DNA from 3 places in the Fictibacillus sp. 5RED26 genome. Region 2 is predicted to be linked to each of the others. Evidence: riboswitches for the same ligand, from Rfam matches in the RefSeq annotation. Region 2 holds a riboswitch; each other region holds the start of a gene.
The links. A riboswitch is a leader RNA that binds a small molecule or an ion and turns the genes downstream of it on or off. The one in region 2 is predicted to bind cobalamin.
Positions count from the first base shown of each region.

Region 1: linked by a shared signal. The riboswitch ahead of IHV10_RS14070 (DUF4430 domain-containing protein) and the one ahead of IHV10_RS19270 (ribonucleoside-diphosphate reductase subunit alpha) in region 2 are both predicted to bind cobalamin.
Region 3: linked by a shared signal. The riboswitch ahead of IHV10_RS17295 (acyl-CoA thioesterase) and the one ahead of IHV10_RS19270 (ribonucleoside-diphosphate reductase subunit alpha) in region 2 are both predicted to bind cobalamin.

Region 1 covers NZ_JACZDU010000003.1:250,116-260,189, forward strand. The annotation lists gene serA (phosphoglycerate dehydrogenase) at 1-1,088, shown strand, start outside; gene IHV10_RS14055 (histidinol-phosphatase) at 1,210-2,022, opposite strand; gene IHV10_RS14060 (hypothetical protein) at 2,404-2,634, shown strand; gene IHV10_RS14065 (ECF transporter S component) at 2,736-3,266, opposite strand; gene IHV10_RS14070 (DUF4430 domain-containing protein) at 3,259-3,660, opposite strand; cobalamin riboswitch at 3,820-4,003, opposite strand; gene IHV10_RS14075 (ATP-binding protein) at 4,116-5,915, opposite strand; gene IHV10_RS14080 (response regulator transcription factor) at 5,912-6,628, opposite strand; gene ccsB (c-type cytochrome biogenesis protein CcsB) at 6,990-8,174, opposite strand; gene resB (cytochrome c biogenesis protein ResB) at 8,200-9,804, opposite strand; gene resA (thiol-disulfide oxidoreductase ResA) at 9,817-10,074, opposite strand, start outside.
Region 2 covers NZ_JACZDU010000007.1:68,146-78,219, forward strand. The annotation lists gene IHV10_RS19270 (ribonucleoside-diphosphate reductase subunit alpha) at 1-1,751, opposite strand, end outside; cobalamin riboswitch at 1,883-2,084, opposite strand; gene IHV10_RS19275 (3-hydroxybutyrate dehydrogenase) at 2,142-2,927, opposite strand; gene IHV10_RS19280 (GntP family permease) at 2,959-4,353, opposite strand; gene IHV10_RS19285 (sigma-54 interaction domain-containing protein) at 4,669-6,036, opposite strand; gene IHV10_RS19290 (class I SAM-dependent DNA methyltransferase) at 6,137-6,877, opposite strand; gene rsfS (ribosome silencing factor) at 6,878-7,246, opposite strand; gene yqeK (bis(5'-nucleosyl)-tetraphosphatase (symmetrical) YqeK) at 7,262-7,834, opposite strand; gene IHV10_RS19305 (nicotinate-nucleotide adenylyltransferase) at 7,821-8,405, opposite strand; gene yhbY (ribosome assembly RNA-binding protein YhbY) at 8,420-8,710, opposite strand; gene aroE (shikimate dehydrogenase) at 8,713-9,540, opposite strand; gene yqeH (ribosome biogenesis GTPase YqeH) at 9,556-10,074, opposite strand, start outside.
Region 3 covers NZ_JACZDU010000005.1:92,739-102,812, reverse strand. The annotation lists gene IHV10_RS17355 (sodium:solute symporter family protein) at 1-10, shown strand, start outside; gene IHV10_RS17350 (DUF1801 domain-containing protein) at 56-397, opposite strand; gene IHV10_RS17345 (hypothetical protein) at 390-560, opposite strand; gene IHV10_RS17340 (RNA polymerase sigma factor) at 654-1,907, opposite strand; gene IHV10_RS17335 (YciI family protein) at 1,904-2,338, opposite strand; gene IHV10_RS17330 (alpha/beta fold hydrolase) at 2,447-3,256, opposite strand; gene IHV10_RS17325 (hypothetical protein) at 3,442-3,885, opposite strand; gene IHV10_RS17320 (LytTR family DNA-binding domain-containing protein) at 3,904-4,341, opposite strand; gene IHV10_RS17315 (spermidine synthase) at 4,572-5,552, opposite strand; gene IHV10_RS17310 (ferritin-like domain-containing protein) at 5,696-6,457, shown strand; gene IHV10_RS17305 (peroxiredoxin) at 6,470-7,147, shown strand; gene IHV10_RS17300 (YbaN family protein) at 7,195-7,560, opposite strand; gene IHV10_RS17295 (acyl-CoA thioesterase) at 7,885-8,364, opposite strand; cobalamin riboswitch at 8,525-8,704, opposite strand; gene IHV10_RS17290 (MGDG synthase family glycosyltransferase) at 8,831-9,958, shown strand.

The DNA.
Region 1 (10,074 bases), on a different contig from region 2:
ACGTACTTGTTTTTGACCCTTATTTTCCGAAAGAAAAACAAAAAGAACTATCCGTTACTTCTGTTGATCTCGATACGTTAATCCAGCAGAGTGACGTTATCACCGTTCATACCCCGCTTACAAAAGATACCCATAAACTATTAAATCTTGATAACTTAAAATACGCTAAAAAAGGTGCGTTTATCTTAAACTGTGCTCGTGGAGGCATCATCGATGAGGAAGCTCTTCTACACTACTTAGATAACGAACATCTATCTGGCTGCGCTCTTGACGTTTTCGAACAAGAACCTCCCGTTAGCCGCTCTTTAGTCGATCATCCTAAAGTGATCGTTACACCTCATATCGCGGCATCCACGGTGCAAGCGCAGAAAAATGTAGCCTATATGGCGAGTGATGAGATTCGATCGCATTTTTTACATCAACCTTTAAAACACGCTGTTAACTTTCCTTCATTATCAAAAGATACGTATGAGAAGCTGATTGCTTATTATGATTTCTCAAATCTTCTTGGTTCGTTTACGACTCAGTTCTTTAAAGAACCTGTTTCAGAGATTTCGATCGGTTATGGCGGATCATTATCGGATACCGATACTACATCACTTACTCGCAGCTTTTTGTGTGGCTTCTTAAAAACAAGATTAGACCGGCCGGTAAACGATGTAAACAGCATGGTGGCTGCAAAGGAACAAGGAATCGTAATCGGTGAAAAGCATGGGACAGATGATCATGGTTATCCAAATATCATTCATGTAAAGGTTACAGGTCTGAACACAACGTTTACTCTTTCAGCGACACTTGTTAAAGGCTTTGGTGGCCGAATCATTAAATTGAACGGGTATACGGTTGATTTTGTACCACAAGGATCTCTTCTTTACATCGAACATCGTGACACACCAGGTATTATCGGAAAAGTAGGAGCTTTTTTAGGAGAACGCAACATAAATATCGCAACGATGCACGTTGGCCGTAAATCAGCTGGCGGTGAAGCCATGATGGTACTTACCTTTGACACGCAACTTCCAGAATCTACTCAGAAAGAACTCAGAAGTATCGAGGATCTTCTTGTGTGCAAACCTTTAGATCTATAGAAAAGCAAAAAGCTCTGCAATTCATGATGATATACTCCCCTTACAGTAAACAGATTTTTATTTTTTATCTGTCTACCTTTAGGGGAGCATATCAGATTGCAGAGCTTTCTTTATGTGTTTATTATCCTAAATCTACTTCTTTTCTCTCCCCACTTTGAAAAGTCATCAGCTTTTTGTAACCGATCTCTTTTGCAAGCTTTATAGTCGCCTCATAATTCTCTCCAACTTGGTGCGGTTCATGAGCATCTGAAGAGAGTACGATCGGTATCCCCTTTTTATAGCAAAGAGACAGAAGTTCAGGTTCTGGATAGATTCGTCCTACAGGTTTTCTTAGACCTGCAGATGAGATCTCTACACATGTTTTTGAGTCTTTTAACGCATCTGTAATGCGCTCATACTGTTCTAAAAGAAATTCTTGATCAGTCGGAACATATTTAAAGATCTTGACTAGATCGATATGTCCAACAATGTCAAATAGGTTTGATTCTGCAAGTGTTACAATTTGATCATAATACGAACGATACGTTTCATAAAGATCACGACGGTCCCATTCTTTTCGGTATTCTGCAAGGTCTATCCCAAAATCATCGACCCAATGCACAGATCCGACCACGTAATCGAATGGATAGGATTTTATAAATGCCTCCATCTCAGCATGCCGTCCCGGCGTATAATCCATTTCAATCGACATGCGGACGTCCATTCCTAAATGATCTGCACGCTTAAACAGATTTACATAATCGTCCATCTTGTAATAACGTCTTTCTTCCATCCATGGTTTTGATACGATGTTTTTTGTTTCATAAAAGTGATAAGCGTGTTCAGAAATCCCAAACTCTTGTATTCCCTTCTCTTTTGCGGTGTCTACAAATTGTTTTAGATAATCGATCGTCAATGTCCCTTTTTCGAGATGAGAATGGTAATCTGTTAGCATATTAATCTCCTTTTTAAAACGTTTTACCATATGTACCATGAAATCCTTGTTCGTTCAAGTGTTTATGCTCCCAACTTCCCTCCGATAAATAAGACGCTTAAGCACATCATTAAAAAAATCACAGCAAAAAAACGGTTCAGATAGTCTCGCATTTTGTCCTCCTAGGTAAAAGTAAAATCAACTTTATCATCCTATTCAGCTTTTCAACTTTTTGAACCGGTTTTTAAAGAAAAGGCTCAACTAAAGTTCGTTGTTGAGTTTTCGCTTTGGGAACTTACTAAATCTACTCTATATACATCATTCTTATCTAATGAGGCAGGATAATGAACTCGAATAAAGAAGTTTGATAAAGAAAATAACTACAAAAGGGATGTAGAGCATATGGACATACTACTCTTGATCACGATTGGTTTTATAACAATTGGATTTGTTGTTCTTACTTCTATGAAAAAAGATATGGAAAGTAAACTCGCGTTTATTACAGGAAAAATGGAAAACGAGGAAACTTCAGCAAAAGCTAAATCCATCATTTGGTGGATCGTAAGTGCCACAGCTTGGGGAATAGTGAGTATACTTCTTATTGTTTGGTGTTTTCATCATAACTTTGGGTAATTGTTAGCTTCTATACAGAATATCACGAAACAGAACTTCCAAATGATACGAAGTTCTGTTTTTTTTTCAACATTAAACTTTAAGAGAGCTAAAAAAGCTCCCTATTCAAAGGCAGCTTTTTGACTTCCATCTTTATTAATATAATTTTCCATCACATAGAGAAGTGGTTTGTAAAGTACGATGAAGAACACCACGTTACCAATCGCATGATTTAGATCAAATGGGAGGCTCGCCAAGTAATACGGCCAGAATTTCTGCATGATGATTCCACCAAAGAGAACAGACATGATGAAACCAAACAAAAAGCCACAGAATCCTGCATAGATCGGGAGCAACAGCCAAGGTATGTTATGTCTGTATTTGCCTAAATATGCGCTCATAACGGCTATCAATCCCCAGGCAAACATCTGACCGAACGTCCACAGACCATGCCCTAGAAAAAGATTTGTTGTTATCGTGCTTAATATAGCAAGTAACAACCCTTGCACAGGACCGAGTACGAATGAAGCAAGAATGAGTATCGTCGTATTCGGCTGAACATTGGGTATCATTGAGAAGGTGATTCTGCCTACTGTTAATATAGCAGCAAGTAAGGCAATGATCGTAATTCGTTTGACTGTCAGCTTATTCATATTTGTGAAGATCAAATTCTACGACATCGCCAGGTTTTAACGTAATATCCTTAGCACCCTTCATCGCTTCTTCACCGTTTACAGAAAAGAACCAAGATGTTTTGTCCTGTTCGCTTCCGGCCACACCTTCAATACTGCTTATAAATGCTCCATCGTACTGAGTTTCAATCTCAAAGTTATCTTGCATCACGTCCATGATCGTCGCATCTTTTGCAATCTCTATTTTCTTTTCTGTAACCTTTTCTTTTCCGTTATCCTTTGTGATCTGAACCGTTACTTGTTCTTTTTTCGTTTCTTCTTGTTTCGGCTGATCCGCTTTTTCTTTCGTTTCAGTCGTTCCACAGCCCACCAACATCATCATCATTGTTGCTAATACTAAAAGTAATTTCTTCATGATTAACCTCTTTCTGTTATAAAAACACTTTGTTTGATACTAAATTTACTTCACGCAACTAAAAAAATCCCCTTCGGCTACGAAGGAGATTAATAGTATACAGGCAGAAAACAGCAACCGGCCCCGGTACTGTTAAACACCCCCCTATCCTCGTAGGTCATGTCATGTAACAAACAGGCAGGTCTCCTGGCTCTTGATCATCGTCTCCTAACACCTTCCCGTTTTCACAGTGGCGATATTATAGGATTCTCACAATTACAGTGGCGGGACCGCAACGGAATCTAACCGTTTTCCCTATTAAGCTCGTCCAACAAAGGACTGCACCTGTTTAACACGTATGAAATTTTATGAAATCACAATTCCTATTATAAACATATTGGAGAAATTTGTGAAATCCTTTTTTAAAACTGCTATTGTTCCTTATGAAACAAGATTAATCGGGACGTATTGCTAATTTATTTCAACGTTCGAGGAATAACGAAAGAAAATGTCGTGCCTTCATTATTCTTGCTGTGAACGCTGATCTGACCACCATGTGCTTCTACGATGTTTCTTGCTATGGCAAGCCCAAGACCCGTTCCACCTGATTTCCCTCTTGTTCTTGCTTTGTCCCCTTTATAAAAGCGTTCGAAAACAAATGGCAGATCTTCTTCTTTTATACCCGTTCCATTATCTTTAACGAAAAACTTCACGTTCTGATCGCTCACTTCTACAATAAGATTTACAAACCCGCCTTGAGAAGTATGACGAATCGCATTGTCGATCAAATTGGTTAAGACTTGCTCAATCCGGTCTGGGTCGATGTCCATCTCCTCTTGCAAACTTTTGAGATTTTTCTTAAATTCTAGATTTAATTGAATCTCTCTGTCTTTAGCAGGCCCTTGAAATTTCCGAACGATTCTTTCTGCGAAAGGAATGATCGGAAGAGAGCTGTAGTGAAGCTTCATGTGACCTGCTTCTAATCTTGCAAGATCGAGGAGTTCGTTAACAAGTCTTCCCATCCGTTTCGATTCGTCTAAAATGATTCCTGCTAGTTCTTTCTTCTCTTCTTCAGATTCTGCAATATCATCTACGATCGCTTCACTATATCCTTGCAGCATAGCGATCGGCGTCTTTAATTCATGTGAAACGTTCGCAACAAAGTCTTCTCTAAGCTTGTCCATTCGTCGTTCTTCTGTCATATCACGAAGTACAGCTACTGCTCCACGAATCATAGATTGGTCATATAGTGGTGTCATAACGACGACCCACGAGCGGCCTTGTATCGCGATCTCTGTCATCTGTTCACTCTCAAGTGCAACAACTTGCCCAAAGAGCTGTTTGACCGTCTCAGGAACGTTTCCGTTGACCTCTGTCTTCATGCCTGATTCGTAATAAAATGCCTGTAGGAATCGATCAGCAGGAGGATTCGTAACCAGTATGTTCATTTTTCTATCAAAGGTGATCACACCATCAGCCATCGAACTTAAAACACTTGTTAACTGTTCTTTTTCTTGATTCAATGCTGTGATATTGTTTTTTAACTGTCTGCCCATACGGTTAAACGTCATGCCAAGTTCGCCGATCTCATCATGCGTTAAAATCGGCACTTTCATATCAAACTCACCTTTTGCTACAGACGTCGCTGCTTCTCTCATCCTTCTTAGTGGTGCCGTAATTCGAGTAGATAAGAAAAACGCAAAGATCGTAGTTAAGATGATCGCGATCCCCGCTGCTAAAAAGATGAGATACTTTGTATGGTTCGTTGTTTTTTCCACATTCTCGATGGATTGATAGACGTAAACGGCTCCTGCATTTTCTCCCGATCCATAAGGTTCACCGTAGATGATCATCGTTTGCATCGTCTCATCATTTTTATTCAGAACGGGAAAATCTCCGTTTACGTAGATCTTTTTTTCACTCTCTGCGACAGTAGATAACTGATCATTCTCTTTGAAAACAGAAACTGGGATATAAGGTGCATCATCGTAAGAATTCTTAGACATAAAGGATTCCTGATTTTCGTCTATGATCATGATAGACATGGAATATGCTTCAGCCATTTCACTTGTGATGCGTATTGCTTCTTCCTTGTTCTCATCGCTTTCCATAATCAACATCACTCGATCAGCCATCTTCGTTAATTGTTCTTTGGCTTGATCATCGTAAAACGATTCAAAAAACTGCGTAAGAAGAATGGTGAGCAGGGTTAAAACGACCGAGACTAATAAAAGTATCGTTATCCAAAGTTTACCAACTACACTTCTCCAGATCATTCATTCCCAACCTCAAATTTATATCCTACTCCCCAAACGGTCGCGATCATGGATGCTGCATCCGGTGAGACTTTGTTAAGCTTTTCTCTAAGTCTTTTCACATGTGTGTCAACTGTTCTAAGATCACCAAAGAATTCATAGTTCCAAACATCTTTTAGCAATTGTTCGCGCGCATAGACTTTATCTGGAGTCTTCGCTAAGTAGTACAACAACTCATATTCTTTCGGAGTTAAGTTGACCTCTTTTCCGCCAGCTGTTACACGGTGAGCATCGTGATCGATCGTAAGGTGCTTAAACACAACAACGTTCTTTGCAACCGTTTCGGTTTGAAGAAACTTCGTCGGTGACGACCTTCTCAACAGTGCTTTTACACGCAGGATGACTTCTCTTGGACTGAACGGCTTCGCGATGTAATCGTCCGTACCTGCTTCGAATCCTTCTATGCGATTAAGCTCTTCTCCTTTAGCTGTCAACATGATTACAGGAGTCGCTTTCTTTTCTCTTAACTTTTCACAAACCTCAATGCCATCCATACCAGGAAGCATAAGGTCGAGCAATATGAGATCAAAATTGATGGATACTGCCATCTGTAGCGCATCCTCACCGTTTTCGGCTTCATGAACTTCGTAGTTCTCTCGCTCTAGATACATCGTTAATAGTTTTCGAATTCTTTCTTCATCATCAACAACTAGAATTTTAGCTTCTGTATCCATATTCAATCCTCCACATAAAATCAGTTAAACAAGATTTTTTCCTGTCTCTATCATACATGAAACCAAGTACACTAAACAAACCGGACATGCTGTCTATCTATTTTCTTTTAAGTATGTATCAAAGTTGTTTCTTAAAAGTAGTTGATTTCCGTTTCAGGTGCTCGCTTTCCGCGGGGCAGGCGGTGAGCCACATTCGTTCGTTTCACTCTTAAGTGTCTCACCTGCCCGCCTATCCCGCAGGAGTCTCGCACCTTCCACTCCAATCAACTGTCTAAGAAGACAAGGATTTTAAAAATACAACCGTTTAGACAAGAGCGCTTTTAAAAAAAGTCTCTCTAATGAAAGAGAGACTTTAAAATCATTATGCGTATGAATGCAATCCTACAAGAACAAGGTTTACCGCGATCAAGTTAAATGTAATGATCCAGAATCCTAACACACAAAGCCATGCAGACTTTTCTCCGTGCCAACCCCTTGATAGTCGTAAATGAAGAAAAGCGGCATAGAACAAGAACGTGATAAGAGCCCAAACTTCTTTTGGATCCCATCCCCAGAATCTCGACCAAGCTTGCTGAGCCCATATCATAGCAAAGATTAGTGCTCCGAGTGTAAAGATGGGAAAGCCGATCGCAACTGCTCGGTAGCTGATCTCATCCAGAAGATCTGGTTTCATCTTAACTTTTGTCTGAAGAGCTGCTGCTATTCTTTTTCTTAAAATCAGACGAAGTAAGCCATAAAGGATTCCCCCTGCTAAGAGAGACCAAATGAACGTATTCAACTTAACAGAAGCATCAACACCGTTCATCCAAGATGGCGTTGAGAATAGTGGTCCAAACGAATCGTCCAGTTGCTCTCCGTTACTTGGACCTGCAATGGCAGGCATATCATAGACGACTTTAACTGCCTGATTGTTATCATCCATCATTTCAAATGTCGTTTCATATCCAGCACCTTTAAAACCGATCGAAACAAAGATGAATCCAACAACCGCAATCAAACTGTAAAGAATGATCTCTAACCATAAAGTCTTTTTAGACGAGACGGTCTGATCAACTGTACGGATTAAATAAATGAGTCCTGATACGAAAGAAATCGCAAGGATTCCCTCTCCGAGTGCCGCTGTTGTAACATGGATCTTCAGCCAGTCACTTTGAAGGGCAGGAATAAGCGGAGAGATATCTCTTGGAAACATACTGGCATACGCGATAACAAGAACAGCTATAGGCATCGCGAAAACGCCTAGACCGTTCGTTCGATAGATGATGTATAGAATAATGAATGCAAGTACCATCATCATGCCAAAAAAGGTAGTGAACTCAAACAAGTTACTTACAGGGGCATGTCCACTTGCCATCCACCTTGTAATAAAATAGCCTAGTTGAGCTGCAAAACCTACACATGAACTTATGAACCCTATTTTTCCCCACTTTTTTGTATGAACAGCATCTTTTCCTTTTTTATCTGAAATAGACATTGCAAAGAATAGAGTAGAGAACAAGTAAATAATAAATGCACTATATAAAAGTGTACTGCTGATTTCAGCCATCATTAACCCTCCCGCTTGAACAGCATTACTTTGAAGCTGTTTCTTTTTCTTCTAAAGGTGTGAGATTGGTCTTATCAGACAGAAATTCCACATCTTTTTTCAAGCCATACCAGTTCTTATTCGTATGAGCGGCAGCCCATACCTCACCTGCATTTTGTTTGATCCAAATTCTTCTATAGTTCCAATATAAACCTTGTGTAACACCTATCATAAAGATGATTCCACCAAGCGCGATAATCCAAAGTGTATGGTCTTTTCGGACTGTAAGCGCCGTTAAATCTTTCGTTTCTATACCAGCGAATGACATTTTAAACTGGTTCTCACCAGAATCTATGTTTTTCTGAATCCCAACAAACGCTTTTTCTCCGTCAGGTGTTTTTGGAGAATACATGGAGAAAACAAACGCTGGATTATCAGGCAAATTATTAACGGTTGATGGCTGGTTCTGGTCGTTTAATACGAAGTTTGGAAAGTATTCTTCAATCTTAACTTTATAGCCTTTCCCAAGGTCATACTCTTTTTTAGGGTCGTGAAGATCTACTGTTAACTTACCAAACTTATTACCTGTTGCTTTTTCTTCAAGTTCGAAACTCATCTTGTAAAACTCGTTAAGCTTAAAATCCGTTTGATAAAGAGCAAACGAGTCGAACTTAAACGGTTCATTCACTCGGATTTCACCATTCTTAACTTTTACAAGCTCTGGCTGTGCTCCGATCGTATGGTTCTCTTTTGTTTTATAGAGAGTTACGTTACTTTGATAGTTTTTTGCGACTTCTCCATCAACCGAGCTTAGCGCACTATTAAACTTCTTTTCTTCCTTATCATACATCTCAAGAATGAAATCATTGTTCTCCAGATAATATTGCCCATCTTCGGTTGAAGTGCCAGGGATAGAAGCTTTCTCCCCTTCTCGAACCCATAATATATCGTCAACATACATACCTGGAAAGAATCGAAGCATCGCACCTGTTAAAAAGATAATCAGTCCAACATGGTTTACATATGCGCCCCATCTCGAAAACCGTCCCTTTTCCGCAAAAAGGTTACCATCCTCTTCTCGAACTTTATAACGCAAAGATTCTAACGTGTACTTGATCTCATCAAGTTCGACATCATTGCTTTTTGAGAACAAACGCTGATTCTTCATGAATTGATCATGTCGCGTGACTCTTTGTGTCTTTAATGCTTTATAGAGCGGTATACCACGATCAAGACTGGCAATAATGATGGATAGACCTAGCATTCCTAGAAGAAGAATGAACCACCATGATCCATAAAGGTTATGAAACCCTAACAAATAATAGATAAGTCCAAACGTTCCGTATTCGCTTTCATAATGAGTGGCAGGATCAACATTGGGAGGTATGAACGTTTCCTGCGGAAAAATGGTTCCGATTGCCGCTGCTACTAAAATAATAACAATAAGCCAAACTCCGACTTTAACAGACGAAAAGAAGTTCCAAATCTTATCCACAAACGTTTGTTTATAGGTTTGAGATCGTCTAGCACTTCCTTCATACCTCATGCTTGATAGTACTTCAACATCTTGCTTCAACGGTTTACCGCAGGCTTGACAAAGACTTGTTCCGTATGGGTTAGAGTGGCCGCATTCACATGTTATCGTTTGCATCATTTCACCCCGTTACGGCTTTATTTTTTCCATAAAGGAAATAATTTTTTTCTCTGATAATGATTCACTTGTCCGTTCAACTACTTTTCCGTTCTTATCAATCAAAATGGTAGTCGGAATCGGTCCTATACCGAATGCTTTAGTTACTTCTCTTTGCTTGTCCATCGGAACAGGAAAGCTCATACGATATCGATCAACAAAATTTTTAACGGATACGTTCGTTTCACTGACGTTTACTGCCAATATTTCTACACCTTGTTCTTTGTATTT
Region 2 (10,074 bases):
TCCCAATCTGAACCTGAAAATGCCGGATATCTCCCCTTTTCTCTCGCAAGCTCACAACTAGCGTTGATTACATGAAAATTAATAATTTCATAAAGGTTATCAGCGTACGAAACAGCTTCTTCACTTTCCCACTTGATTCCCTCTTTTGCTAAAAGGTGGTGCCATCCAAACGTACCTACACCGACCGCACGATATTTCTTATTTGTAAGTTCTGCTTGAGGTACATCTATGCGATTTAGATCAATAACGTTATCTAGCATTCGGATTTGAATATCAATGACTCTCTTTAACACTTGATCATTGATCACTTTAGCAAGAGAAAGAGATGACAGATTACAGACGACAAAGTCTCCTGGCGTTTTTCTGATGACAATTTCTCCATCCTCTGCCTCCTCTGAAGTGACAACCGTTGCAGACATGTTTTGCATAATCTCTGTACACAGATTAGATGCATAGACCATCCCTTTGTGAGAATTCGGATTTAAGCGGTTTACAGTATCTCGATAGAACATGAACGGTGTTCCGGTTTCAAGTTGCGACTTCATGATCCGTTTCATGATCTCAATAGCAGGAATGGATTTTTTTGAAAGTCTCTCATCCTCTACACAATCGGTATATTTTTCTCTAAAGCTTCCTGACCCAACCGTTTCATCATAGAAATCTTCTAACGAATAGCCTTTGATTTTTCTTACCTCATGAGGATCGAACAGATACCAATCCTCTCGTTTTTCCACGCGCTCCATGAAAAGATCTGGCAGACACACACCTGTAAAAAGGTCATGCGTTCTCATTCGTTCATCACCATTGTTTAACTTTGCATCTAAAAACTCCAAGATGTCTTTATGCCAAATATCCAGGTAGACTGCAATCGCACCTTGTCTCTGTCCAAGCTGATCTACAGAAACGGCCGTGTTATTTAACTGCTTCATCCATGGTATTACACCTGATGAGTTTCCTTTGAATCCTCTTATGTCAGAACCTCTTGCTCTAATCTTACCGAGATAGATACCAAGTCCGCCGCCACCTTTCGAAACAGTTGCAGCATCTGTATTAGAATCAAAGATCCCTCTTAAACTATCGTCGATCGTATCAATAAAACAAGAACTAAGCTGCCCATAACTCTTGCCTGCATTCGCTAAAGTCGGAGTGGCAACCGTCATATAAAGGTTCGAGAGCGCCCAGTATGCTTCTTCGACTAATTGAAGTCTATTCGTTGGATTCTCGTCTCTCATTAAAAACAAAGCGATCAGCATCCAGCGTTCTTGTGGCAATTCATAAATTTCGTGATTGAACCCTTTTGCCAAATATCGATCAGCAAGCGTTTTGAGCCCGATGTATGTAAATAGCTTATCTCTCGTAGGGTCTATCATGTTTTCAGCATTCTCCAACTCTTCCTTAGAGTACGCAGATAGAATGGTATCATCATAGATATTCAAACTTACTAACTTAGAGATCAAGCCATAAAGGTTCGTATATGGACGTTTTTCTGCTTCAGCACGATTGATCATGACTTCTTCATATAATTGCTTTAAATAGATTTGCGATGCCACAAATGTCCACTGTGGCTCTTCTGCATTTAATCCATTTAAAGCTTCCATGATTAACTGTCTGTAAAGTGAACTTGACACTCCTGTATGAGTTTCCATTTTCTCAGCATTTTTTAGAAAAGTTTCAGCTTGTATGTTCGGAAAATTTTCGACACAACTCCTTAACCACTCCCCGAGTAAAGAGTTTTCAGTTGTCATTTTCATATTAAATACACTCCCTAGTCATAATAAAAACCCTCTTCCATCAGGAAGAGGGTGAAAGAATGACGTGTATTTCGACGGACAATCATCCGCATAAAACAGCCGCTGTTCTTTCTCCCAATCCCCGAGGAAAAGAAAATAGGAGTCTTCAGGCAGGTCTACTGGCTTTTGCTTCTTCCTACTTTGGGCCTTCCCATACAGCAGTCATTATAAATAACTGATCCGTACAGTGGCTATTCCATTTCGTCCACAATTACAGTTGCGGGGACAGCTTCGGCATTGCACCGAATTCCCTTTTCAGCCGGATATTCCGGCACCTGAATTCTCCATATATAGGTTTGTACTATATACTTTGACACTAAATATAGTGAATGTCAATAAATTATCTATCGTTTATTGTGCGACATATCCTCCGTCGATCACAATCGCTTGCCCTGTAACACCTTTCGCATTCTCACTTGAAAGAAAGAGTGCGTAATCTGCAATTTCCTGAACATCTAACAATCTTTTTTGTGGAACAAGAGGATAGATTACTTCTTCCAAAACTTTTTCTAACTCTACGTTTCTCGTTTTCGCCAGATCTTCTAATTGCCCTCTTACAAGAGGTGTGTCAACATATCCAGGACAAACCGCATTTACCGTTATTCCATGTGATGCACCTTCTAAGGCAGCCACCTTTGTTAAACCAATAACTCCATGCTTCGCACTGTTGTAAGCAGATTTCCCCGCAAAACCTACAAGCCCATTTATGGACGCCATGTTGATGATGCGTCCGAACCGTTGTTTCTTCATGATTGGAAACACATGTTTAGTTGCTATAAATGGAGCGGTAAGCATGACACTGATCAATTGCTGGAATTTCTCAGTCGGGAATTCTTCAAGTGGAGATACATACTGCAATCCTGCATTGTTGATGAGCACATCGATGCGTCCGAATTGTTTCAGTGTTTCGTCCAACGCTTTTGTTATATCTTCCTCCGTGGTCACATTACAGCCAAGTCCGATTGCTTCAAGACCATCTTGAGCCAACAGTTGTGCAGATTCCTTTGCTTTCTCATCATTCAAATCACTGATCACGACTTTTGCTCCTTGTTCAGCAAAAGCCTTTGCTAACTGCAAACCGATTCCACTGGCTGCTCCTGTAATAAAAACAACTTTCCCCTCAACAAACGCTCTCATGGAATTATTACTCCTTTTTTAGAATAATGGTTTAAACGATACCAAATCCGTAATACAAACCAATGATTACAAACACGGCTATCGTTTTAATGATCGTCATAGCAAAAATATCGATATATGCCTGTTTGTGAGTTAAACCTGTAACGGCTAACAACGTAATAACAGCACCGTTGTGAGGGAGTGTATCCATTCCGCCACTCGCCATAGAAGCAACACGGTGAAGTACTTCTGTATCAATTCCTAGTTTGTCTGCTTGTGCGATATACGTTTCACTCATCGTTGCGAGTGCAATACTCATCCCGCCAGACGCTGATCCTGTAATACCTGCTAACGTCGTAGTCGTAACCGCTTCATTGATCAACGGGTCTTTAATCGTATTCGACATCGCTGAGTTTACTGCAGTAAAGCCAGGAAGTGCTGCGATCACACCACCAAATCCATACTCTGATGCTGTATTTAATGTTGCCAGTAACGCTCCGCCAATGGAGAGATTAATTCCTTTATTAAAGTTGTTTTTAATTCTCTTGAAAGAGAACAAAAGAACTGTAACGATACCAATGATCAAAGCTCCTTCAACTGCCCATACAGCAGCAAGTGATGGGATCTGAATCTCAGGCACGTTCTTCATACCAATAGCAGAAAAATCAAACGTCTTACCGTAATACTGTGGAATTAAGACGGTGAACCATTTATTGAACACTCCTACTAGAATAAGCGGAAGAATCGCTATGAAAGCATTTGGTAGATTTTCAGAATCTAGCTTTTCAGGCTCATTGGTATGTCCTGTTCCGTATCCTTCACCTTTTGCAGCCGCTTGTCTACGTCTCCACTCAAGGTAGATCATACCCAATATGAAAACAAACATTCCTCCGATAAACCCGAGCCACGGTGCAGCCCATGTTGTTGTTCCGAAGAAAGATGTAGGAATAATATTTTGAATTTGCGGACTCCCTGGAAAAGCGTCCATTGTAAAAGTAAAAGCACCTAACGCAATCGTACCCGGTATGAGTCTTTTAGGAATATCAGCAAGTTTAAAAAGTTCAGATGCAAACGGGTAGAGAGCAAAAGCAACAACAAACAGAGAGACCCCACCATACGTTAAAATTGCCCCAACAAGTACGATTGCAAGCATTGCTCTAGCAGGTCCGATCAGTTTGATGACAAACTGAGTGATCGATTTTGCAAATCCTGACATTTCAATAACTTTCCCGAAAATCGCCCCTAGTAAGAAGACCGGGAAATAGAGTTTAATAAAACCAACCATTTTCTCCATGAACACTCCTGAGAAAAAAGGCAATACGTGACCAGGTTCAGTAAGCAATACAGCAAACAACGCAGCGATCGGCGCGAATAAAATAACGCTGAATCCTCTGTAAGCTACGAACATTAAGAAGAATAAAGCTAATAAAATAATAATAATGTCCATTTTTTCAAATTCCCCCATTCTATCCATTTAACATTTTTGAAGCGCTTTCATTTTTTTAGCATCATCACCTTTCCATATCATTTACACCCTATAATTCATTTGCAAGTTTCATGCCAACTTCAGAACGTATAAGGGGTATACATCATCCTATTATTTTTCCGGAAAAACGGAAAAATAATATCGATACTTAAACTTTGTGATTATAGAAAGTTAGAATATAACATAGATGACATTTGGAAATCTCATTTAATTAATAAAATGAATCATTCCGAAAATCCGGAAGGGTGTTCCGTTTTTTCGGAATAGAAGATTAGATTAACGAATGTTATATTTTTTAATCTTATCATATAGGTTTGTCTTTCCAATGCCTAGATGTTTAGCGACTTGCATAATATCCCCGTTCATCTTCTCTAAATAGTAAGCGATCACATTTTTTTCTGTTTCTTGAAGATGTTCTTTGAGTGTCATCTGCTTCTTATTGATTCCGAGCTTTTCTTTTAGAAAATCCGGAAAAACATCTAACGATAATCTATCACTATGGGTAAGTTGGATGCCTGCCTCAACAAAATTTTTAAGTTCTCTCGCATTGCCTGGCCAGCTGTATTCTAAGAATGCTTCTTTTACATCTTGATCAATACTAAGGATTCTTTTACCTGTTTCAGCACAGTTCAATCGGATAAAATTTTCTGCGAGAGGCCATATATCTTCTTTTCTCTCACGAAGCGGAGGTATTTGGATTTGCAGGACATTTATCCGATAAAACAAGTCTTCACGAAACTTATTCTCATTGATCAATCCTTCTAATGAGCGATTTGTAGCAGCGATCACTCGCACGTTTACTTTTTGGGGTTGAACAGCTCCTACAGGCTCTACTTCTTTTTCCTGAAGGACACGCAGCAATTTTATTTGCATACTTTGAGGAAGGTCCCCAATCTCATCCAAAAATAGAGTGCCTCCGTCTGCAAGTTGAAACTTACCTAATTTCCCGCCTTTTTTTGCTCCTGTAAATGCTCCTTCCGAATAGCCGAATAGCTCAGATTCAAACAAATGCTCTGGCACTGCACCACAATTCAGTTTTATAAAGGGCTTTCCACTTCTTTCACTTAATTGATGAATGCTATGGGCAAGCAACTCTTTTCCTGTTCCGCTCTCTCCGCGGATCAATACGGATAGATCTCCACTGGCAATATTTTTCACATGTTTTTTTACTTTTTGAACTTCTGCTGAAGTTCCCGCAAAATCATTTAGCGTATAAGTGGCACCATTTATTTCTTCCCACTCTTTTTTATAAAAATTGAGTTCATGAAGAAGCGCTTTAATATGAGAGTTCATCCTTTTCCATTGCTCTGTATCCCTAAATATTACAGTTCCTACAGCTCCGATTACTTTTCCTTCATTTAGGATTGGAATACGGTTTGCTATCATGTAGTTCCCTCTAATAAATTGTAGATCCGCAATTTCAACTTTTCCTTGTAAAACATCTTTGTGCATTCTTGTGTTTTCAATAACTTTTGTAACATGCTTTCCTACCACATACTTAGGATTTTCATCTAAAAACTCGCAGTATGTTTTATTCATATACCGGACGATCCCTTCATGATCAACAACGACAATCCATTCATAAGCGCTGTCAATGATCGTCTCTAAAATGTTGTTCTTAAACAATGGATCTTGATCCAACATACACATCACCTGATTCTGTAAAAAAGTAGTAAATCTTTATGGATAATTGTACCGTTTCCTAAAAGAAAAGACAGCACATTGGCTGTCTTTTTCATCATTTTTATCTTTTTCTCGCAACGAATAAAATCCGTTCACTTTCCTCAGTCGGTCCATTTTCATTAAAATCAGCTGTGACATCTAAGTGTTCGAATCCGCATTCTTTTAACCAATTACAATAGTCCTCAATAGAAAAAGTTCTTTGTGTATGAAGTTCATCATATCGTTCGTAATGATCCCCATTTTGAATAAAAAATGATAAGTCATGTTCTACACTATTTTGAAGGTCGCCTTGGTAGCACTGCCATATGTAAGAAAGATTCTCTTCGTTACTTCCGAAGGTTTGTCCAATAAAGATTTCATTGATCTTATGTAAAGAATGTACATCAAATAGGAGAAGTCCTCCTGTTTTCAGGTGACTACCCGCTGAAAGAAAAGTACGTTTCACATCTTCCTCAGTTAAGATGTAATTAAGCGAATCACATAATATCGTGACGCAATCATATACTCCTAATCCTTCTAACTCTCGCATATCTTGCTGAAAAAGGGAAAGGTTAACCTTTTCAGCTTCAGCTTTTTCCTTAGCGACCATCAACATGTCTGAAGAAAGATCAACCCCGGTAACATCAAAGCCTTCTTTCGCGAGTAGAATCGTCATTGAACCCGTACCACAACCCACATCTAAAAAACGCTTTCCACTTTCTAAATGTTTTGAGGCGGATGTTTTAACAAAGTTAAGCCATTCATCGTATGGAGCATCCTCCATCAACTCATCATATAGATAGGCAAATCGCTGATAACTCATCTATAAGTTTTGTTGTGGGGCAATGATAGGATCTACATCTATCTTATTGGCATCTCCCCATAATTTCTCAAGGTTATAATAACTGCGGTCATCACGATGAAATACATGAACTACGATATTTGCTAAATCGATTAAAACCCATCTTGCATGGTCATAGCCTTCCATTCGGCGAATCTGAATATCATTCTCTATGGCAACATCTTTCAGTTCCCTTGCAATGGCTTGGACTTGTTTCTCAGAATTACCATGACAGATAACAAAGTAATCTGCTACAAGCGAGATTCCTTCCATATCTAACACGGCAATGTTCTCTGCTCTTTTATCATCAGCGGTCTTTACGACCAATTCCATAAGCTCTTTTACGTTCATCCAGTGCACTCCTTCTTATTTTTGTAGTTTAATCTCTTGAAGCAATCCGTTATACGCTTCAAACGTGAGTGGATAGATTTTTTGATTCTGTTTCATTAAAAAAGTGATCGTGTTTTTAACGGCCATCAAACAAGCTTGATCAAGATTATTTTCTGCCATCTCTCTAACACTTTCCACTCCTGGGAACTGACGGTTCGGTTCGATGTAATCTGCTAAAAATATCACTTTTTCAAGCTCAGTCATCGCTCCGTGACCTGTTGTATGGTAATAGATAGCACTTAAAACGTCGCTGTCTGTTACTCCAACTTCTTTTTCAACTAAAAACGCTCCAACAGGTGCATGCAATACTTCATTTCCATAGTACAACAAATCTTGTGAAAGTCCTTCGTTTCGTACGATATCTCTCATTTCTTCTTTTGGCCGAAATTTAGCATAATCATGAAATATGGCGGCGGTTTCTGCTTTTTTAGGATCGACTCCATATTTCTTCGCGAGGGCAAGACTTGTTTCTTCCACTCCTAACGTATGGATAAAACGGTGCTCTGTAAGCTGTTTTTTCACTATTTCAAGTGCTTTAGTTCGTTCCATAAAGGTGGTTCTCCTTTATATGATTCCAGACCTCATCTGAGACATAGTAACGAATATTATGACCCGCACGTGATCGATTACGGATAAATGAGGAAGAGATCTCGATAATAGGTACTTCTACATGCTTTACTCGATACCTCTCCCAATGATGATCAACGGCATATCCCGCACGACCAACACCCGCAAAATCAATAAGGTCTTTCAACTCTTCAATTTTGTGCCAGCTGCTTAATGAATGAACCATATCTCCACCCATTATAAAAGTGAAGTTTTCTTGTGGATATTTATCCTTCAAGAGGCGTATCGTATCAATAGTATATGAAGGTCCACTTCTCTCAAACTCAAGCAAAGAAAGGGAAAATTGCTCATTGTTACCAATAGCTTTCTGAACCATTTCGATTCGCTGCATATCAGAGACTTCATTGTCTTTTTCCTTATGAGGGGGCGTAGAGGATGGCATCCACCACACTTCATCTAAATGCAATTGAGTTAATGCCTCTTGAGCAATAAGCAGATGTCCGATATGTGGTGGATTAAACGTGCCTCCAAAAAGTCCAATATGTCTATTCATACCAATGTCACTCCTTAAGGGAGTTGGATGCGTTTTTGATTGACCGATTCTTTGTAAAGTACGATCGTGCTTCCGATCACTTGTACTAACTGAGATTTTGAACCAGAAGAAAGTTGTGACGCTACTGTATCCTTATCATCTTCACAGTTTTGAAGGACGCTAACTTTTATTAGCTCTCTCGCTTCGAGTGCTTCGTCAACCTGCTTGACTAGATTTGAATTAACTCCACCTTTACCAACCTGAAAGATAGGTTGAATATGGTGTGCCTTTGATCGTAAAAAACGTTTTTGTTTACCTGTAAGCATAGTTACCTCCTAAGTTGTTCCATAACGACTTGTTTCATATTATTTGTATCTGGAAAAGTACCTGTCCACTTTTCAAATGCCATAGCTCCTTGCATAACGAGCATAGATACACCATTATCAGTAGTAGCGCCTTTTTCCTCAGCTTCTTTAAGCCATCTTGTTGTTAGCGGATTATATACGATATCACTCACTACTGCGCCTGTCTTCAGCAAGTTAAGGTTAAGCGGAACCGACTCAGTATCTGGGTGCATACCTGCGTTAGTCGTGTTGATTAACACATCAAAACGAGCAAGATTTTCTTCAGCTCTTTGTAAAGACATACCTTCTATACGCTCATCCTTCAAATCTTTTAATAAAGAACGAAGACGTCCTTCTGAACGATTCGCTATCGCCATATATTTTGGCCCTTCTTTACTTAGAGCATAAGCGATAGATCGAGCAGCTCCGCCAGCACCGATCAACAGAACGTTTAGATCTGAAAGCGGCTTTCTGATCTTTTCTTTTAAACTCAGTAAGAATCCTTTGCCGTCTGTGTTATATCCAATCAATTTCCCATCTTTATTTACGACTGTGTTAACAGCGCCTATCTCTTTTGCTTCCTCATCAATCTCATCCAAAAATGGAAGAATCGATACTTTGTGAGGGATGGTAATGTTGCATCCTGCATAGTGACTATCTTTCAAAAAATTAACGAACGCCTCTAATTCATCAGAAGGCACACGTTTTTTTTCATATGCTCCAGAAATACCTGTTTGCTGAAATGCGGCCTCTTGCATGACAGGTGATAAGGAATGATCGATTGGGTCTCCGATGACAAGTGCTTTAATCATGATGAAAATCTCTCCTTAGATTAAGGATTTTCGAACCGTTACTGCTACACCCTCTGGTGCATAAAAAGCGACCTTCGCACCTGCTTCTGGGAAGGTTACCCAGCCTAATCCAGAGATCACAATATCTGTTTTGCTTTCCTTTATAACAAATTCATAGCGTTTTAGCTTTGGAAAGTTCTCGGTATCTTCAGGTGGTGCTAACATGTCACCAAGATGTTTCTCATAAAGTTCGTCCGCTTTGTCGGTCTTTGTTCGATGAATATTCAAGTGGTTTGAAAAATGGCATACAAATGACTGTTTGCCGCCTTTAATATAATCCATTCTTCCTAGTCCGCCAAAATACAGAGTCTGCAACTCATTCAACTGAAACACCATAGGTTTAATTTCCTTTTTAGGCATGATGATATTCAGTTCTTTTTTAGAAACATAATGTGCCATCTGATGGTGATTTATAATTCCAGGCGTATCGTACATGTGACTTCTTCCATCGAGTGGAATATCAATGAGATCTAAGGTTGTTCCTGGAAAATGAGA
Region 3 (10,074 bases), on a different contig from region 2:
AGGAGCATAACAAAAAAGCGTGAGTCCAAATCGTTTGGACTCACGCTTTTATAGCTCATAGAGAACTTGATGCTTCACTGACGAAAGAAGCCAGTTGTTCGGAATCAATCGTGTCACCTTTCCGCAGCTTAATAGTTTTACGTTCTGGCGGGCCACTGAAGAGACCTTCTGGAAGTTTTAATGAATTTGCATTAAAAATCGTAAAACTTACGGCATCTTTGGATGTCGAGATCACTGCAGCGTATTTTCCGTTTTTTAAGAAGTGAGGCTTTTTATACTGAATCCGCTCATGAACGTCAGGTATCGCCTGGTGAACAACTCCGCGTAGATTCGTAGATAACTCTACCTGCCAGGATTCTTTTAATTCGTCAATAAATTGGGTCACATCGTTATTCATCGTTTACTGTCTCCTTTATTTTTGTCCTATCGGCCTTTTGCAACATAAATATATGTTCTTCTAAGTCCTTTTTCAGACTTTCTTTACTTGGACTCGAAAGTGGTGGCTTTCGACGTAATGAATGATGTCCCTTGCTTTCTACTTTACCTCTCTGATATCGCATCCATCGTTTCCTCCTTTGGATTGTGATCAGCTTTCCTACCTTTACTACGAAACTGAACATCTATAATCGACTAGGTTTGAAAAAAAACTTCGTTCAAGACTCACATTCTTTTACTCTGGTCATCAGAAGGCTTTTCTCTTTTTCATTCTTAGTCATAGATGCAGCGCGTTTAAATTCTATACGAGCGTCATCAAATCTTTTCAATTTAAAAAGAAGATCTCCACGCACGCTATAAAGAAGGTGATACTCCTGTAAAGAGGATTCCCCACTTAATTCATCTACAAGTTGAAGTCCTATAGAAGGACCAAATGCCATTGAGATGGCAACAGCGTGGTTTAATTCAACGATAGGTGAAGGAGATACCCTGTATAACGCCTCATAAAGCGCAGCTATTTTTACCCAGTTCGTTTCTTCAACGGAATGAGCCTCTGCATGACAAGCAGAGATTTTCGCTTGAATCGCATATTGTCCGAGTGGTACACCTATCCTTTTACTTCGCTCGAGTGCAGCTAATCCACGACGAATCAGTAAACGATCCCATTGTGCTCGATTTTGATCCATGAGTAAGATTGGTTCCCCTTTTGCATTTATCCTAGTCTTCAACCGTGAAGATTGTATTTCCATTAATGCTACTAGACCATGTACTTCTGATTCACTTTGGGCGAGCTCAGCAAGAACGCGCCCTAATCTCAATGCCTCCTGACACAATAAAGGACGAACCCAATGATCGCCTGATGTTGCCGCATACCCTTCGTTATACATCAGATAAATAACTTCAAGCACCGTTGATAGACGTTCTTTTCGATCTTCTTTTGCTGGAACTTCAAAAGGTATATTTTCAGATTTAAGTGTCCTTTTGGCACGTACAATTCGTTGCGCTACAGTAGATTCTGACAAAAGAAAAGAACGGGCGATCTCATCAGTAGTTAAACCACATAATAAACGCAATGTTAGTGCAACCCGAGCTTCTTGTGATAACACCGGATGACAGGTCATAAAGATTAAACGAAGAAGTTCATCTCCAATTTCTTCGTTTATCACATGATCAACATCTTCTTCCGTGTAAAGATCAGTTCCTCTGGCCAGCTCGGAATATTTTTGTTCACGTTTTTTTGTACGCCTTATTAAGTCAATCGCACGCCTTTTGGCCACAGTCATCAGCCATGCCCCCGGATTATCTGGAATACCGATATTTGGCCATTTTTCTAATGCGACGATTAATGCATCATGAGCAATATCTTCAGCGATACCTACATCTCGCAGCATGTGCGTTAAGCTTGCGACCAACTTCGCAGATTCTATTCTCCATATCTCTTCGATCCCTCGATTTACATCCACCACTGTCACGCTTTTTGCTGCTCCTCAGCCTTTTTTCGAAGTTCTCTTTCTTTCATTAAATGAATAGGGTTTTCCATTATTTCCTCCGCTTCAAAAACCTGTCGCAGTTCAATCTCACCATGCCCATACCCATGTGGATCCGGCATACGCAGAGCCCACTGGATTGCTTCTTCTCTTGACTTCACTTCAATGAGCGTATAGCCTGCAATTAGTTCTTTTACTTCTGTAAACGGGCCGTCAATTACTTTAGGACGACCGCCCCGTTCCGGGTAAGAAATTCGTATACCACTTGAACTAGGTTGTAAGCCGTCTGCAGCAAGTAGCACACCTGCCTTTACTAATTCCTCGTTATATTTTTGCATGGCATCTATTAATTCCTGGCTCGGCATAACCCCAGCCTCTGAATCTGCTGTCGCTTTAACGATCATCATAAATCTCATGTGTAGTTGCCTCCTCATTTTTAACTCTTCATTTTAATGATCTGCACGATAAATCTATAAAAAGGTTTCGGTATTTGTTAAAAAAATCCTTTAGTAATTTTCTCTAGTTTATACAGCAGAAAAAAATAAGACGAGCTCAGAAGAAATACTTTTAACATTAAGCTGTTTCGTATGTCCAAGCCCCTTCTTACTTATTAATTCAGCATTAGGAAGCACTTTTACTAAAGCATCTGCTCCGTCACGAAGCATTAAAGGACTTTCTGTGCCTTTAAGTACAATTGTTGGCACTGTAACGTTATTCCAAAAATCTTCAGGCAATGACTTTCCCTCCATATATCCTTCTAATAATGTCGCATCGTACGGAAGGGTATGTGCAACCGCCATAAGCTTGGACCAAACACCAGGCATCATACGCATCATAGTTACAACGAATGAAGGAGCCCCCATGCCCTTCGTCATGAAATATTTAATCGTATCGGCACTGCGATCATCAGAAACAAGTTCACTAACCTTTTTTGAAAAATCCCTTGGTGGTACATGATCTTTGTCATTGACGATAAATGGCGGTTCGTGGAGCGCTAATTTTGCAATGCTCGCTCCATGAGCAGCTGCTTGTAAAGCAAGAACAGCTCCTGATGATAACCCCCAAACGAATGCCGTTCCTCCTGCTTTTGAGATAATTGCATCCAGATCTTCATACTCTCGTACGGGTTCATACTGTTCTGCGTCACCGCTATCACCACGGCCACGTCGGTCGTATGTGTAAACTGTAAAATGGTCTGATAATAATTTTGCAAGTTTAACCATGCCTGGGAACTTTCGATAACTGAATGCGCCTCCGATTAAGATGAGTGAAGGTCCATTTCCTACCTTGTCATAAACAATTTTTGTTCCATCTTTTGAAATTACAGTATTCATATGAATCTCTCCTTAGCATTTCAATTGTTTTTTAAGCTGATTTACTTATACGACGAAGAGGAGACGATAATATCGACACACTTTTTTAATACTTTTCTGTTTTTTTACAGAAAAAGAATAATCGCAACGAAGTCGCTGCGATTATGATTGTTACCCCACTATACTCTTAAAAAAAATTTTATAAACTAGCGAACTTGATTCTGCTTTCGATAATGCTGCATCTTCTGATTGAATTGAAATCCTAGCACTTTAAAATAGATAGTGAACCCAAGTATGCCGCCCAGATAAAGAATGTGAAACAGAACCAACATCATATAAAATGTTTTACTTCCCCACTCGAACCAGTTAAATACTTGGGACATCCCTATTAAAACGAAGCCGAGAATAAAATATTGTATGATCAGTTTCCAACTATTTGTTAACTTTACTTTAGTGTCCTCCGTCCAAAATAAGTAATGCAAACCAGTAACCAGAATACTGATAAAAAAGATTTGAACGATCATCTCGAAGGCGATCTCCCTTTTTCCGAGCATATAGCCGAACACAACATAGATGATGATTCCTGCCGAAAAGAATAAGCTCATAATTGTTTTAAATGCTACCGTATACGCCATTACTTTTTTAAACATATCATCGCCTCCTTTAATTTAAAAACCTAACTTTGCCTTTAAAACAGGCACATACTGACGGGACACTAATAGGTTCTCTCCGTTCTCCATTTTCACTTCTAACCTGCCTCCAATTCGTGGGGAAATGGATTGTAATCGATCGAGATTCAATATACTTGCTTTTGTAGCACGAAAAAAATTCACATCACCGAAGAGCTCTTCAATTTGATACAACCTTAATGACACCTCATAGACCGATTTTTCGGTATAAGCAAATGTCTTTTTATCAACTGACTCAAAATAATAAATATCATTTGGTAAAAGAAGATAGACCTTTCCATCCTTTGTACCCAATACTTTTCTTTCAAGGGACCTCAACGAAGTTAGAACTTTAATAACTTCATCATTTAACATTTTGCATTTCACAATGATTTCCAAGCCTTCATGATCATCACTTTCAAGTATTGTTAGCTTCATCTCACGCCCCCTTTATGTGTTTCACTTTATTTTTAACCAGTATATGTCATGATCTTCTCATCGTAAATCCACTTCTGACCAACCTGTCACAAGCCGTTACCAAGTTGCACACTCAGCTTCATGAATAACAAAAATAATTACCGTTCAGTTTATTAGAAATGCTAGTTACTCCTAATCCATAATATTAATCATTAAAAAAACACTTGTAAGTTACACAAGTGCTATCTATGTCAATTATTCAATTCTCTTCTTACAATATCTAAGAGGACGGTGTTCTGATCCGTCTGGATATCACCTTTGTTTTCAAGGTTCTTCAAGTAGTACGGTAGTTCCAACACATCCTTCAGTCTTCCTTCTGTTAAGAATGGAACGGTAACTTTTAATCGGATGTCATCTCGCTGTACCGGTAATGTCGAAGCGAGGACATAACCCCAATCCACACCCGTCTTGTTAGAGAAATTATGAAAGGGAATTGTGAAAAGTCCACATTCTTTTAACGTCTTTTCGATGCTCCACATATATTCTGGCATCAGGTTGACGGTTGAACAAGCAATGGATACAACACCACCCGGGTTTAAGTGTTCTTTTAATTGATGATAAAATTCTAAAGAAAACAATTGGGATAGACTTGGACATCTTTCAGTCGGTTCTGGTATGTCTACAATGATCACATCCCAAGTTTCTAGGCTTTCTTCTACAAAATGTCTGCCATCTTCAATCACCGTTCTCACTCTGTGATGATTTAAAGAACCCTCATTGAATGTAACTAAACGATCGAAGTTCTTTCCAAGATCCATCATCTCCGCATCAACATCTACAGCGATAATTTCCTCAACGTTCTCATAACGCAAAACCTCTCGCACACTGATTCCGCCTCCGCCACCGATGATTAAGATGCGTTTAGTCTCTTTCGCTGCGGCCATCGGAACATGTACGATCACTTCTGCATACTCATTTTCATCTTGTTTCGTGCCAAACATGATTTCACCATTGCTGTAGACCCATACTTCTCCTGAGACATCGATTAGTGCAATTCTTTGTGTCAACGTTTTGAACGTCTGAATCAGTTTGAAGTCTCTTTCGGGTCTCTGACCATCATTTATATAGAGTTTAAGTGAGCCACTTCCCAAAAACCTCCAATATAAATAACCACCCGCTTCTATTATAAAAACTGCGGCTGCACCGATCGCTAGCCACATGAGTTCATCCACTATAAACACTCCTTATTTTTCAACGAGCTATATGCTCATTCTTATTCATGCATCGGACATGTGGTGTTTAAATCTTTGTGTATAAACAAAATTTAGGCGTGTGCATATACTAATGCGACAATCATTTTTTTGGAGGTTATCTTATGAGCTATATGAACCCACAACAACAGCAACAAGACACCGGACAACAGCAAAGTGATGGTCAGCAGCAAGCACTTCAACTATCTCTGCAACTTATCAGGGAAGCTGTTGCTGGCGAAAGGGAAGATGAATTATTTTACGACTATTTAATTTCTGAGGCACCCACAAACGAACAAAAATTAATCATCGCATCTATTCGAGATGATGAGAAAAGGCATAATAAACTCTTTAGAATGATCTACAAAGATCTTACCGGCCAAGAAGTTCCACCAATGAACGGAGAAGAGTTTCAGAAACCGAAAACCTATAAAGACGGACTTGTCAAAGCTCTGTTTGGCGAACTTGCTGCCGTAGAGAAATATCGCGTTATTCGCCAAGGACTTCCTAATACGTATTATCGAGATATTCTCTTTAACATCATTACAGATGAGATCAAGCACAGCGCTAAGTACAACTATTTATTCACGTTAAACAGTACATCAAGTGCTCCTCGTTCTTTTCATCAAGAACACAGAATGCCTCAAACGGAGAGCTTAGCAGACCAATGGGTTTCGTACATTGATCCGTTAGTACAAAGAGCATTAAAAGAGACCGAAGAAGGCATTAACTTAACTCATCTCTATCAGGAATTTATTTTATCTGGTGTTCTTGTTGGTCAAGGATTTACACCTCAACAAGCTATTGAACAGGTAGAAGAGTGGGAAAAAACAGGAGAGTCTCAGCTGTTGAAAAAGAGCAAGATGATGGGAAACCAAGGAAGATAGGAGAAGAGAGGGATGGAATCTACACAAACATTTTCAAAGCCTTTTATTGGCGATCAATTTCCGGAGATGACGGTTCATACAACCCTTGGGGAACTTGTCCTCCCAACAAGCTATCAAGGTCATTGGTTTGTCCTCTTTAGCCATCCGGGTGACTTTACACCCGTATGCACGACAGAGTTTGTTGCGTTTCAAAAGCTCATGCCTGAGTTTACAAAGCTCAACACTTACTTAATCGGATTATCTGTAGAACAAGTATACTCACACTTAAAATGGATCGAATGGATACAGCAGAATTTAAAAGTAGAGATTACTTTTCCGATCATCGCGGATAGTCTAGGCCGGATTGCTACTAGACTAGGAATGATACACCCTACGATGGGAACAAGAACAGTACGGAGTGTTTATATCGTAGATCCGACAGGCAAGATTCGTCTTATCCTTACGTATCCTGAAAATGTTGGCCGTAATATCAACGAGATCCTAAGAGCGGTTAAGGCGCTGCAGACAGCAGATAGAAATAAAGCAGCAACACCTGCAAACTGGCCGAAAAACGAGCTTGTTGGAGACCGTCTTATCGTTCCTCCAGCTGCCACAGTACAAGAAGCTAAAAAACGGGCAGAACAAGCACAAGCAGGAGAGATCGAGTGCTACGATTGGTGGTTATGTACAAAGCCTCTTCATGATAGATAAAGAGAGCAGCCTTTGATTAGGCTGCTCTCTTTATCTCCACACATTCTCTATGTCGTTTTAATTTTAACAATAAAATAGTAATATTTATACATCACCACAAGAATCAAAATCACTCTTGCAATCATACTGTCTGTAAGGATAAAAGTAATCAAGATCATCGAATCTGAAAACAGGCTGATCATGATCTTTTTCTTTTTAGTGAGCGAACGATTCCTAACAAAATCATCTAGATGTTTTTTATAAATGTCGGTTCCTTTAAACCACACTTCAAACTTTTTTGAACCTTTTACGAAGAAATAAGATGCCAATAATAAAAGAGGTGTGGTAGGAAGCAACGGCAAGACGATACCGATAACGCCTAAACCTAGGAAAAAGAACCCCAATGCTACAAATATGATATTTTTAATTTTCATTGGGATTCTCACTTCCTTTTCCTTTTAAAATAGGTTTATTTGTATACATTGTTGCTTTTGTTAGTTGTTGGTTTCCGCTCCAGGTTGCACGCTTTCCACGGGGCGAACGGTGAGCCTCCTGCCGCTTTGCGCCATTAGGAGTCTCCACCTGACCGCTTCAAAGTTGTCTCTTTGCTCCTGCGTCTACAAGTTTATGCTAGAAAGTGGACTTCCTCGTCGCATGCCTTGCGAGAAGCTTCTCATGTAGCAGGCAGGCAACCTTCCGCTACAACCAACTTACAAAGAAGAAAGAAAAAAACTACAACTATAACTTTTAAAGAAACCTTAAATTTTGTTTACATTTTTATATAACAAACGCCTTTCTTTCCTTAGTGGAGTACCTTTAAAGAGTGCTTCTTCCTCTTCTGTCTCAGGAATGACACTCGGTACCGGAAACGGCTTACCGTTTTGATCAATGGCCACCATCGTTAAGATTGACGTGGTATTCAACGTCCTGTTCCCCGTCTCTAGATTTTGACACTCCACTTTTACGTATACTTCCATAGACGTTCTTCCCGTTGAGACCACTACACCTTCTAATATGAGGATGTCTCCCACTTTAGCTGACGATAAGAAGTTTACATTATCAATGGATGCGGTGACAACCACTTTCTTGCTGTGCTTCATGGCGGCAATCGCTGCGATTTCATCAATGTACGATAAAACGGTACCACCGAATATCGTTCCCATGTGATTCGTGTCAGGCGGCAATACCAACTTTGTTTGAATCGTTCTTGAGATGTTTGCTGATAACTGCTGTTCCATACCATACCCTCTTTTCTGAAGCTTGAAAGCTCCCCTTATTTTGAGGGAGTTAGTGAACAAAGAAAAATACCCATCACGAAAGACGGGTACGTAAGAATACATAACAGAAAGAATGATCTATTAAATATCCCTCGTCCTATCTTCCCAACTCCCGAAGAAGATCAACGCTATAAAGATGGCAGGTCTCCTGACTCGTGCATCAGCCTACTCTAAGCCCTTCCCGTCAGATAGACAGTGGTTTTGCTTATTTCGTCAGCACTTACAGTTGCGGGTACAGTCCTGGCCTCACACCAGATTCCCTATTAAGTCTGCAACAGACACCATAATTATCGGATCTTATGAAATTTTGAATCTATCTTATTGTACCACTAACAATTTTTACTTTTTACAAAACCTTTTAATCTTCTTCATATCACGTTTAAAATCTCCTGCTATTCTTATCTCAAAAGACTGGGGAGGTTTTCTAATGATACGTCCAACAGCATTAATCCTTACAGCTAACTATGGCAGCGGTCATGTTCAAGTGGCTAATGTCCTCGCTGAAGAAATGAAGAGTAAAGGATTTCAACCTGTCATATCTGATTTATTTGGTGAAGCTCACCCCATCATGTCCCAAGTTACGCAATCCATATTTATCAAAAGCTTTTCACACGGCTCTTCTTTTTATAAATGGTTTTATTATGGAACAAACAAATTGAATGCCAATACGATTACACAATTCTCTCGTTATTTAGGAAGAAAAAGATTTCTAGAATTGATTAAAGAACATCAACCCCGTTTTGTAATAACAACCTTTCCCTTTCACGCTGCGCCATTTCTTATTAAAAAATCACGGTTTAACATCCCCATCTATACCGTGATCACTGATTATTTCGCTCATCCATTTTGGATCAATCCAGCGATTGATCATTATTTTGTTGCATCTGATTCAGTCACAAACGGACTGATCAAACATGGTGTGGCAGAATATAGAATTACTGTTAGCGGTATTCCCATTCGTTCAGACTTTTATCGCCCAATTCATAAAGAGAAAGTGTTTACTAAATACGGAGTTACGCCAAGTAAACGTGTCGTGACGATCCTAGCTGGTGCTCAAGGTGTGCTGAAAAATGTTAAGGTTCTAGCTCAGCGTCTTTTAAACGATCCTTCTCTGCGAGTAATTGTAGTATGTGGCAAGAATAAAACGTTGTATGAGAAATTAACACCACTAGCCGAACAACATCCAGGTTCATTCCGATTATTCGGTTACGTAGACGAACTTCATGAAGTCTTAAAGATTTCACATTGCGTAGTAACCAAGCCAGGTGGCATCTCCATTACTGAAGCTGCTGCTGTAAGAGTGCCACTTATTCTATATAAGCCCGTTCCTGGCCAAGAAGGAGAAAATGCTAAGTATTTTGAAGAAAAAGGTGCTGCAATAGTTGTTCATACCGCAGACGAAATTGTGGAGAATGTTCAGAGGCTATTTAATAACGAAACTTTATTATGTAACATGCAGAAAAGTTTAGAACTCATTCATAAATCTCACTCTTCCTCATTGATTGCTGATTATGCTGTTGAAGATATACAACAGCTAACTCAAATTACACGTTAAGTAGCTATTGATGGATATAGCTTCTGATAAAATGCTTTGTTTAATTGACCATAATCGGCCTCTAGGTGCTATTTAGGCACTCAAACCCTGGAATCCATTTATACCGGGCGTGGTAT